Linked DNA regions of Methylicorpusculum oleiharenae. The protein of the gene in region 2 interacts with the protein of the main gene of each other region in a pairwise test. Links are inferred from orthologs where the notes say so. Each region holds a gene or a part of one and is shown on either strand. Other genes may lie near its edges. The genes, in order: cysM, accC and ribD.

Evidence for each region.
Region 1: the proteins of accC (region 2) and cysM interact in binary tests that used the Escherichia coli proteins (3 or more experiments, as listed by UniProt). The link is inferred for Methylicorpusculum oleiharenae from one-to-one orthologs.
Region 3: the proteins of accC (region 2) and ribD interact in binary tests that used the Escherichia coli proteins (3 or more experiments, as listed by UniProt). The link is inferred for Methylicorpusculum oleiharenae from one-to-one orthologs.

What each region holds. Positions count from the first base shown.
Region 1 is NZ_WUTY02000001.1:5,057,048-5,060,085, forward strand. Bases 153-3,029 are described here. They hold cysM (cysteine synthase CysM), read right to left. Parts: upstream 2,098-3,029; coding sequence 1,207-2,097; downstream 153-1,206. Other genes in these bases: GO003_RS22565 (YdbH domain-containing protein), read right to left, coding at 153-1,079; GO003_RS22575 (hypothetical protein), read left to right, coding at 2,550-2,798; GO003_RS22580 (hypothetical protein), read right to left, coding at 2,888-3,029. Also shown: more of GO003_RS22565, read right to left, coding at 1-152; more of GO003_RS22580, read right to left, coding at 3,030-3,038. UniProt on the Escherichia coli protein: Two cysteine synthase enzymes are found. Both catalyze the same reaction. Cysteine synthase B can also use thiosulfate in place of sulfide to give cysteine thiosulfonate as a product.
Region 2 is NZ_WUTY02000001.1:2,126,138-2,129,145, reverse strand. The notes cover bases 162-3,008. They hold accC (acetyl-CoA carboxylase biotin carboxylase subunit), read left to right. Parts: upstream 162-835; coding sequence 836-2,182; downstream 2,183-3,008. Other genes in these bases: prmA (50S ribosomal protein L11 methyltransferase), read left to right, coding at 2,452-3,008; accB (acetyl-CoA carboxylase biotin carboxyl carrier protein), read left to right, coding at 360-815; aroQ (type II 3-dehydroquinate dehydratase), read left to right, coding at 162-354. In the rest of the region: more of aroQ, read left to right, coding at 1-161. UniProt on the Escherichia coli protein: This protein is a component of the acetyl coenzyme A carboxylase complex; first, biotin carboxylase catalyzes the carboxylation of the carrier protein and then the transcarboxylase transfers the carboxyl group to form malonyl-CoA.
Region 3 is NZ_WUTY02000001.1:3,877,368-3,880,287, reverse strand. What follows is about bases 71-2,829. They hold ribD (bifunctional diaminohydroxyphosphoribosylaminopyrimidine deaminase/5-amino-6-(5-phosphoribosylamino)uracil reductase RibD), read left to right. Parts: upstream 71-798; coding sequence 799-1,860; downstream 1,861-2,829. Other genes in these bases: ribBA (bifunctional 3,4-dihydroxy-2-butanone-4-phosphate synthase/GTP cyclohydrolase II), read left to right, coding at 2,543-2,829; GO003_RS17505 (riboflavin synthase), read left to right, coding at 1,878-2,546; nrdR (transcriptional regulator NrdR), read left to right, coding at 313-765. Also shown: more of ribBA, read left to right, coding at 2,830-2,920. UniProt on the Escherichia coli protein: Converts 2,5-diamino-6-(ribosylamino)-4(3h)-pyrimidinone 5'-phosphate into 5-amino-6-(ribosylamino)-2,4(1h,3h)-pyrimidinedione 5'-phosphate.

The DNA.
Region 1 (3,038 bases), 2.9 Mb from region 2 along the record:
TCATCGAGTCCCAGCGAGTCACTTTTAACCCGGACAGATTCTATGGACTGATCTTTTAGGACCACATCCGCATCCATATGCCCCTTTATTGAAAGCCCCTCTAGCGCAGTCCCGGCAAAATAGGGGCTTAAATAAATAGCGGACAGGCTTTCCAGGTTTTGAGTTGACAGAAAAAGCTGCGCGTATTCAATCGACCAAGCATTACGATAACTGATCCGCGCATCGGCTCTTAATTCAGCCACACCCGGCTGTTGAATCAGCAGATAATCCAGCAAAATTTGCTGCTTGGCCTGTTGCCAAAAACCGGCCGCCGCAACAGTAGCCGGTTGCTCCGTAAAATCCAGATAAAGCGGATCGGAGTAGAGCGCACCGCCGGTTAAGTTCAATTGACTCAGCCACCGCCAGGCTTCATCTCCGGGTTCTGCTTTGAGGCTCATGTTCAAACTCAGGTTTTCCAGAGCAAAACGACCATCCTGGCTTTGCGCGGATAATCGTTCTAGGGCTGTATTGAGGCTTAACGTCTTTACTTCACCGCCTTGCCCGCTTGAAGTCATCGAAAAAGACAGGGTACCGCTTTGAATGGCTGAACCCACGTCGGGTTGTAATTTGGCGATGGTTTTAATATCAAGTCCCGTACCTTTAGCTACAAGCGACCAGTTATCCTGCTTGATTACTGCAGAAACGGACAACCTGCCGCCCGCGACCGGCATATCATCCAACGCGATCTGACTTGAATCTTGGTCAATATGAAAGGACACCGCTACTGCGTTTAATGGCAACGATGATGATTGAATGGATAGCTGACCTTTTCGGCAATGGATTTCATCATTGCCCCAACTAAAATCGGAACACTGTAAATCAAAGAGCTTAATGTGATCGAAAGGCTCGGGCAGACGGAGATATTGAATAGTTGACCTGAGCTGTTGAGTCGCTTCTGACAAATCGGACAATGACAACGTGACACCTTCAAACGACCAGCCCTGTTGTTCAATGCTATCCAGTTTGAGGGTGACATTATCAAGCGCGTAAGTCATGGAAGGCGATAAAAACAAAAGCACTATCAGAGTAAGGAGAACCATCTGTCTGATTGGCAGAGCTTCAATTAGCCGTGATGCCGGCAGACCTGTTAACAACAAAGAGCCGCATGGATGCCCCCAAGCCATTGGGTTCGATGATTAACGACAGTCACTTGAAGAGTAATGAAGATTAACCGGGAAAAACACCCGTCGACAAATAGCGGTCGCCTCTATCGCAGACGATGGCAACAATGACGGCATTTTCCAATTCAGCCGATAAGCGCAAGGCAACCGCAACGCCGCCGCCTGATGAAACCCCGGCAAATATACCCTCTTCGGTAGCAAGGGCTCGCATGGTTTGCTCTGCCGTTTGCTGATCAATGTCAATGATCCGGTCAACCCGTGATTTCTCGTAAATTTTGGGCAGATAAGCTTCAGGCCAGCGCCTGATTCCCGGAATTTTGGATTCACCTTCCGGTTGAACGCCGATAATTTGAATCGCCGGGTTCTGCTCTTTCAAATAGGTGGAGGTCCCCATAATGGTGCCGGTGGTTCCCATCGAACTGACAAAATGGGTAACCTCGCCGTGTGTGTCGCGCCAAATTTCAGGACCGGTGCCTTCATAATGGGCACGAGGATTGTCGGGATTGGCGAATTGATCAAGAATACGACCCTTGCCTTCAGCTTCCATTTGCCTGGCCAAGTCAATCGCAGATTCCATGCTGCCGGCGGCCGGAGTCAAAATAATTTCAGCGCCATAGGCTTTCATCGATGCGCGCCGTTCAGCACTCATATTATCGGGCATGATCAAGGTCATTTTATAACCCTTAATCGCCGCCGCCATAGCCAAGGCAATACCGGTATTGCCGCTGGTTGCTTCAATCAAACGATCGCCGGGTTTGATTTCGCCCCGCTCTTCAGCATGCTTGATCATGCTCAACGCAGGCCGATCTTTAACCGAACCCGCAGGATTATTACCTTCCAGTTTAACCAGAATGGTATTGCTGGTATTTCCGGGTAAGCGCTGTAATTTGACTAAAGGCGTATTGCCCACAAATGCTTCAATGGTTGGATAATTCATGATGTCAGCCAATAACAATGGAGTTAAGGCATTATCACACAAAACATCTTTAGCCTGCCCCCAAAGGTGGATTAATTTTTTGTGCTTTTAATACGGAATAACCGAGGACAGAGAAAGGTTAATTTACTCTGACACTAATTATTCTTCTTTGTGCTTTTGGAAAATTGACATCGTTGTTTTTCCCTTCAATTGTTCCTGCATCTGTGAAACGAATGAATTCCTTGACTCAAGATGAACACTTGGAGTAATAATTCACGTCGAGCGATGAGTTAGGTTTTAGGTGTTCAAGTTCGTCCAGAATCAGTGTTTAAATTAATCAAAATACGCATAGCGATTAAAAAAAATGAAACTGAGTCGTCCTTATTTGAATTTATTGAACAAGGCCACATTTATCGTGTAAGTCACACTGTGCTTACCTAGGGACTTTAAACCCAATTATCCAGGGAATAACCATGCAAGCCTACTATGAAATAGAAACTGAAATTCCAAAAAATCACCAACTCAATTTATCGTTGCCTGATGACATTCCAGCAGGCAAAGCTAAAGTGGCGATTATTTATGAATTTTCAGAACCAAAAGATAATACAGGAATGGCTTTAACAGCATTTTTAAATAAATATAAAACTGAAGATATTGATGTTGATACGCAAACTTTTGACGAAAACAGAAAAACAAATGCGGATAGAGATTTTCGTCTATGAATTTGAGAATAAGACTGCCAAGGCTCAGAATCAGGTTTTACTATGACCCAATTATTTAAATGGTAACGAAGTTCCACAGGAGCATTGGGTTAGGCTACATTCAATAATTTACTTGCTAAATTCCTGCTCACCGTAGGAGATGGCAAAGACTTTCCATCATTTTTGATAGTTTCAACCCATTCATTCACGATCTGACAAAGCTCGGTATAAACTTGAATCTCATCATCTCCATGACAGCAA
Region 2 (3,008 bases):
CAAAATACCTTAGAGTTGCAAGCGGCGGAAATGGGGCATTCCCTGTACTTCTATCAGCATAATGCTGAACACCAGATGGTGGAGCTTATCCATCAGGCCTTTGCCGATAAGATTGACTTTATCATCATTAATCCTGCCGCTTTTACTCATACCAGCGTTGCTTTACGCGATGCTTTACTTGCTACAAAAATTCCGTTTATAGAAGTTCATCTATCTAACGTGCATGCCCGTGAACCGTTTAGAATACACTCCTATTTTTCAGATATAGCCGAAGGCGTTATCTGCGGACTAGGAGCAATCGGGTACGAACTGGCTCTGAAAGCCGCTCATGAGATACTAGCCAAGAGACATTAAAGACAATGGATATAAGAAAAATAAAAAAGCTGATCGAGATTATCGAAGAATCAGACATTGCAGAAATAGAAATAAGCGAAGGTGAAGAGTCCGTAAGAATCAGCCGTTATTCCAGCGCGCCGGTTGCCTATGCACCTGCCCCGCAAGCACCCACAGCAATCAATCTGGCCCCTGCCGCAACGTCTGCGCCCGCTCCTGCTGCGGCACCCGTTGAAAACAAAATAAGCGGTCACATTGTAAAATCGCCTATGGTCGGTTCTTTTTACCGCTCCGCGTCACCCGGCTCCAAGGCTTTCGTCGAAGTAGGCCATACCGTTAAAGCGGGCGATACTTTATGTATTATTGAAGCAATGAAAATTCTTAATCAAATTGAGGCCGACAAGAGTGGGACTATCACTCAAATTTTGGTCGAGAATGGACAACCTGTCGAATATGACCAACCTTTATTCGTTATTGAATAACAACACTTAGGTGCCTGATCATGTTCGATAAAATTGTCATTGCCAATAGAGGCGAAATTGCTCTGCGTATTTTGCGCGCCTGTCGCGAAATGGGCATTAAAGTGGTCGCGGTCCACTCTTCTGCAGATCGTGATTTGAAACATGTCCGTCTCGCCGATGAATCAGTCTGCATCGGCCCGGCATCATCCAGCGAAAGCTATCTCAACATTCCGGCTATCATCAGTGCGGCTGAAGTCACTGATGCGGAAGCTATCCATCCCGGCTATGGGTTTTTATCCGAAAATGCCGATTTTTCGGAAAAAGTCAGGCAGAGTGGCTTTGTTTTCATTGGTCCAAACCCTGAAACCATCCGCTTGATGGGTGATAAAATTTCAGCCAAGAAAGCTATGAAAGCTGCAGGCATCCCCTGTGTTCCCGGCAACGGCGACCCGCTGGGCGATAACAACAAGAAAAACCTCAAGATGGCTCAGGAGATCGGTTACCCGGTCATAATCAAGGCTGCAGGCGGCGGTGGTGGCCGAGGCATGCGAACAGTACATACCGAAGCGGCATTAATTAATGCCATCACGATGACCAAAGCCGAGGCCGAGGTCGCTTTCGGTAATGGCACGGTTTACATGGAAAAATTTCTGGAAGATCCCCGACACATTGAGTTTCAGGTAATGGCTGATTCTCACGGCAATGCGATTCATCTGGGTGAACGGGATTGCTCCATGCAGCGCAGACATCAAAAAGTTGTAGAAGAAGCGCCTGCCCCGGGGATTACCGAAGAGCAACGCAACCGGATGGGTGAGTTATGCGCTAAAGCCTGCCGCGACATTGGCTATCTGGGTGCTGGTACTTTCGAATTTTTATACGAAAAAGGCGAATTCTTTTTCATTGAAATGAACACGCGAGTCCAGGTTGAGCATCCGGTCACCGAGATGATTACCGGGTTTGATATTGTTAAAGAACAATTGCGAATCGCCTATGGTTTACCGCTTTCGGTTACCCAGGACCAGGTTATATTTCGCGGCCACGCCATTGAATGCAGATTGAACGCTGAAGATCCCAAAACATTCATGCCCTGCCCCGGAACCATCAATCAGTTCCATATGCCGGGCGGGCCCGGTATCCGTTGCGAAACGCATATTTACAACGGCTATAAAGTGCCGCCTTACTACGACTCAATGATCGGCAAACTGATTGCTTATGGTGATGACAGAAACAGCGCCATCGCCAGAATGAATACGGCTTTAAGTGAAATCATCATCGACGGCATCAAAACCAATATCGAATTGCACAAGGATATTATGACCGACCAGGGTTTCGTCAGCGGTCAAAGGAATATTCATTATCTGGAAAAAAAATTAGGCATGACCTCCTGACGATAAAGCACCTTGCATGAAGCTCTGTTTTTAGGCGCATCCTTCAAGATGCGCCATTTACAAACGGCAAATTACTCTGATTAATGCGAACGGATTAATTAACTTCTAACACCATCGCATTCAGGCAGTCTTATCTGCATAAACCGCTTGAACCGAACAGCCCGCCAATGAACCCCGCATAATGGAATTTTAAGTTTTAGCCATTATTTTGAAGTTAACCCCTAAGAGCAGACATCCGTCTGCTTTTGTATTTTAGAACGTGTAAAAACATGGCCTGGCACCAATTATCTGTTACCACCAATGAAAATACAGCTCCCGAACTCGCTGATTATTTCAGTGAAATCGGCGCGGTCTCAGTGACTTACATGGATGCCGAAGATCAGCCGGTCTATGAACCGCTGCCCGGCGAGACGATAATATGGCCTAACACCCGGGTCATTGCCTTGTTTGAACTTGAGTCCGACCCTGAGCAGGTTAAAACATGGGTCAATGAGCAGTTTAATAGCGGACTTTCTCAATGGACCTATGAAAGACTGGAAGATCAGGCCTGGGAACGCAGTTGGATGGATTATTATCAGCCTATGAAATTTGCCGACCGACTTTGGGTCTGCCCTACCGGACAGGAGCAACTTGAACCCGGGACCGTCTGCCTGACTCTCGACCCCGGACTGGCATTCGGCACAGGCACTCATCCGACTACAGCGCTGTGTCTGGAATGGCTGGCAAGCCATGATTTAACGGATAAAGTTGTGATTGATTACGGCTGCGGTTCGGGTATTTTAGCGGTAGCAGCTGTGCTACTGGGAGCCCGCGAGGCGCATGCCAT
Region 3 (2,920 bases), 1.8 Mb from region 2 along the record:
GTCGAAGAATGGATGACCGCTTTCAAAATGCGTTGTAGTTTAACCAATGCAAACAAAGGATGAACAATTTTCAGAATTTTAAGGTTAATTAAGATAAAATGCTCGGTTTTAAACGACTTAGCCTCAAACAGCGTAACTACTGGCCCGCTTTGAATTAAGAGGGTAGGTGAATGATTCAAAGGACGCGTGAATACGTCCCTGTAGCTCTCTGCAACATCCCTGTTGCGGAAGCCTTTTCAATCAACCACCTACACCCACTAAAATTGGAGAGGGTAAGCAGATACCATGCAGCATTACTATTGGTAGTTGATTATGCGATGTCCATTTTGTGGGACACAAGACACCCGGGTCGTTGATTCAAGACTTTCTAACGAAGGCGACCAAGTACGCAGGCGGCGTGAATGCATTGTCTGTAAAGAACGATTCACTACTTATGAGTTTGTCGAATTAAGCTTGCCAAGAATTGTAAAACGAGGCGGGGCAAGAGAACCTTTTGATGAAAACAAGCTGCGTTCCGGCATGTTGAGGGCTCTGGAAAAAAGACCGGTAGGCAGCGATGCTATTGAAGCGGCCATCAACAGGATCAAAAAAGAGCTGATGGCGAAAGGCGAACGTGAAGTGACTGCCAATGAGTTAGGGGAAAAAGTCATGCGAGAATTAAGCGAACTGGATCATGTCGCATTTGTCCGTTTTGCCTCTGTCTATCGCAGTTTTCAGGATATCAGTGAATTCACTGATATGATCAATCATCTACAAAAAAAGTGAGAAGATCTGTTGCTGGATATCGATGCTGAGCTGATGGCGCGAGCAATCAAGCTTGCCCAAAAAGGCGTATACACAACTGACCCTAATCCACGCGTTGGTTGTGTTTTAGTTAAAGACGGACAGATTTTGGGTGAAGGCTGGCACAAAAAGGCCGGTGAGGGACATGCTGAAGTAGAGGCGCTAAAAAATGCGGGCGACGTATCCGGTGCCACAGCTTATGTGACCCTGGAGCCCTGCAGTCACTATGGTAAGACGCCACCTTGCGCGGAGGCTTTGATCAGTGCAAAAGTCGCTCGTGTTGTTGTCGCCATGCAAGACCCCAATCCGCTGGTATCCGGACGAGGTATCTCAAATTTAAGAGCGGCGGGCATTGAAGTTCGTTGTCATGTTTTGGAAGAAGATGCCCAAAAGCTTAATCCTGGCTTCATCAAGCGGATGCAGACGGGCTTGCCGTATATTCGCAGTAAATTGGCCATGAGTCTGGATGGGCGGACTGCGCTGGCCAGCGGCGAAAGCAAATGGATTACCTCGCCACAGGCCCGGTCCGATGTTCATAAGCTTAGAGCGAGAAGCTCAGCTATTATGACCGGAATCAATACCGTTCTGGCTGATGACCCGCAATTGAATGCCCGCATTGATAAACCGCTGGTGCAGCCATTACGCGTGGTTCTGGATTCGCAGTTAAAAATGCCTGTCAACGCGAACATGTTAAAAATTCCTGGGCGCACGGTTGTTTTAACCTGTTGTGATGATGAAAAAAAAGCACAATTACTGGAACAGTCCGGTTGTGAAATTGTCAGAATCGGCCAACAAGGTGCAGTTGTTGATTTGTCTGCCGCATTAAAATTTTTGGGGACCCTGCAAATCAACGAGTTGCTCATTGAGGCGGGGGCAATTTTAAACGGTGCCTTACTGAAGCAAAACTGCGTCGATGAATGGATTGTTTACCAGGCAATGTGTGTATTGGGCGATAAAGGTCGGGGATTATTTTCGCTGCCCGAGTTGACCGGTATGGCCGGAAGAAAACAACTCAAACTGGTTGATGTTCGGCCTGTTGGTCCCGATCTCCGGCTCAGTTTGACTCAATTAATTTAAGCAACATTAAAGAAGCCATGTTTACAGGTATTATTTTGGCAATAGGGCAGGTCTCGGCCATCACGCCTAAAGAGGGTGACGTCCGTCTTAAGATTCAAACGGGCAAGTTGCCGATGTCTGCGGTTCAGCTCGGCGATAGTATCGCGGTTAACGGTGTCTGTCTGACGGCGGTAGAACTGGGTACTGATTATTTTATTGCCGATGTGTCTAATGAAACGCTGTCTCGCACAACGCTAAATGAAGCTAAAACAGGTTCGCCTGTCAATCTGGAACTGGCATTAACGCCCTCGACCCGGATGGGCGGTCATATTGTCAGTGGTCATGTCGACGGCATAGGCACGATTCTCGATAAAAAATCAGACGGGCGTTCCTGGCGTTTTCGTGTCGAGGCACCCAATACAATTGCCAAATATATTGCCGAAAAAGGATCTATCTGTATTGATGGCATCAGTTTGACGGTTAACGAAGTTGAAGGCGCCGTGTTTGGTATTAATATCGTGCCTCATACACTAAAGGAAACAACATTGGGTACCAGTCACATTGGTACAAAAGTCAACCTGGAAGTGGATCTTCTGGCTCGTTACATGGAGCGCTTACTCCAGGGCGGTAGTGCCGAGTCATCAGAATATACGGGCGGTGTTACCGAACAATTGCTCATAAACAGCGGATTTTTTAAACATCAATGAATACCATAGAAGAAATTATAGAGGACCTGCGCCAAGGCAAAATGGTCATTATCATGGACGATGAGGATAGGGAAAATGAAGGCGATCTGGTCATGGCTGCCTCATTCGTCAGATCCGAGGATATCAATTTTATGGCGCGTTACGGTAGAGGATTGATTTGTCTGACCTTAACGACTGAGCGGTGCAAACAGTTGCGGCTGCCGTTGATGGTCAACGAAAATAAAACGGCCCATTCGACTAATTTTACCGTCTCTATTGAAGCCGCTACCGGTGTAACAACCGGTATTTCTGCGGCTGACCGGGCCAGAACGATTCAATGTGCCGTAGCAACCGATGCAAAAGCCGAAGATTTAGTCCAGCCGGGGCATATTTTT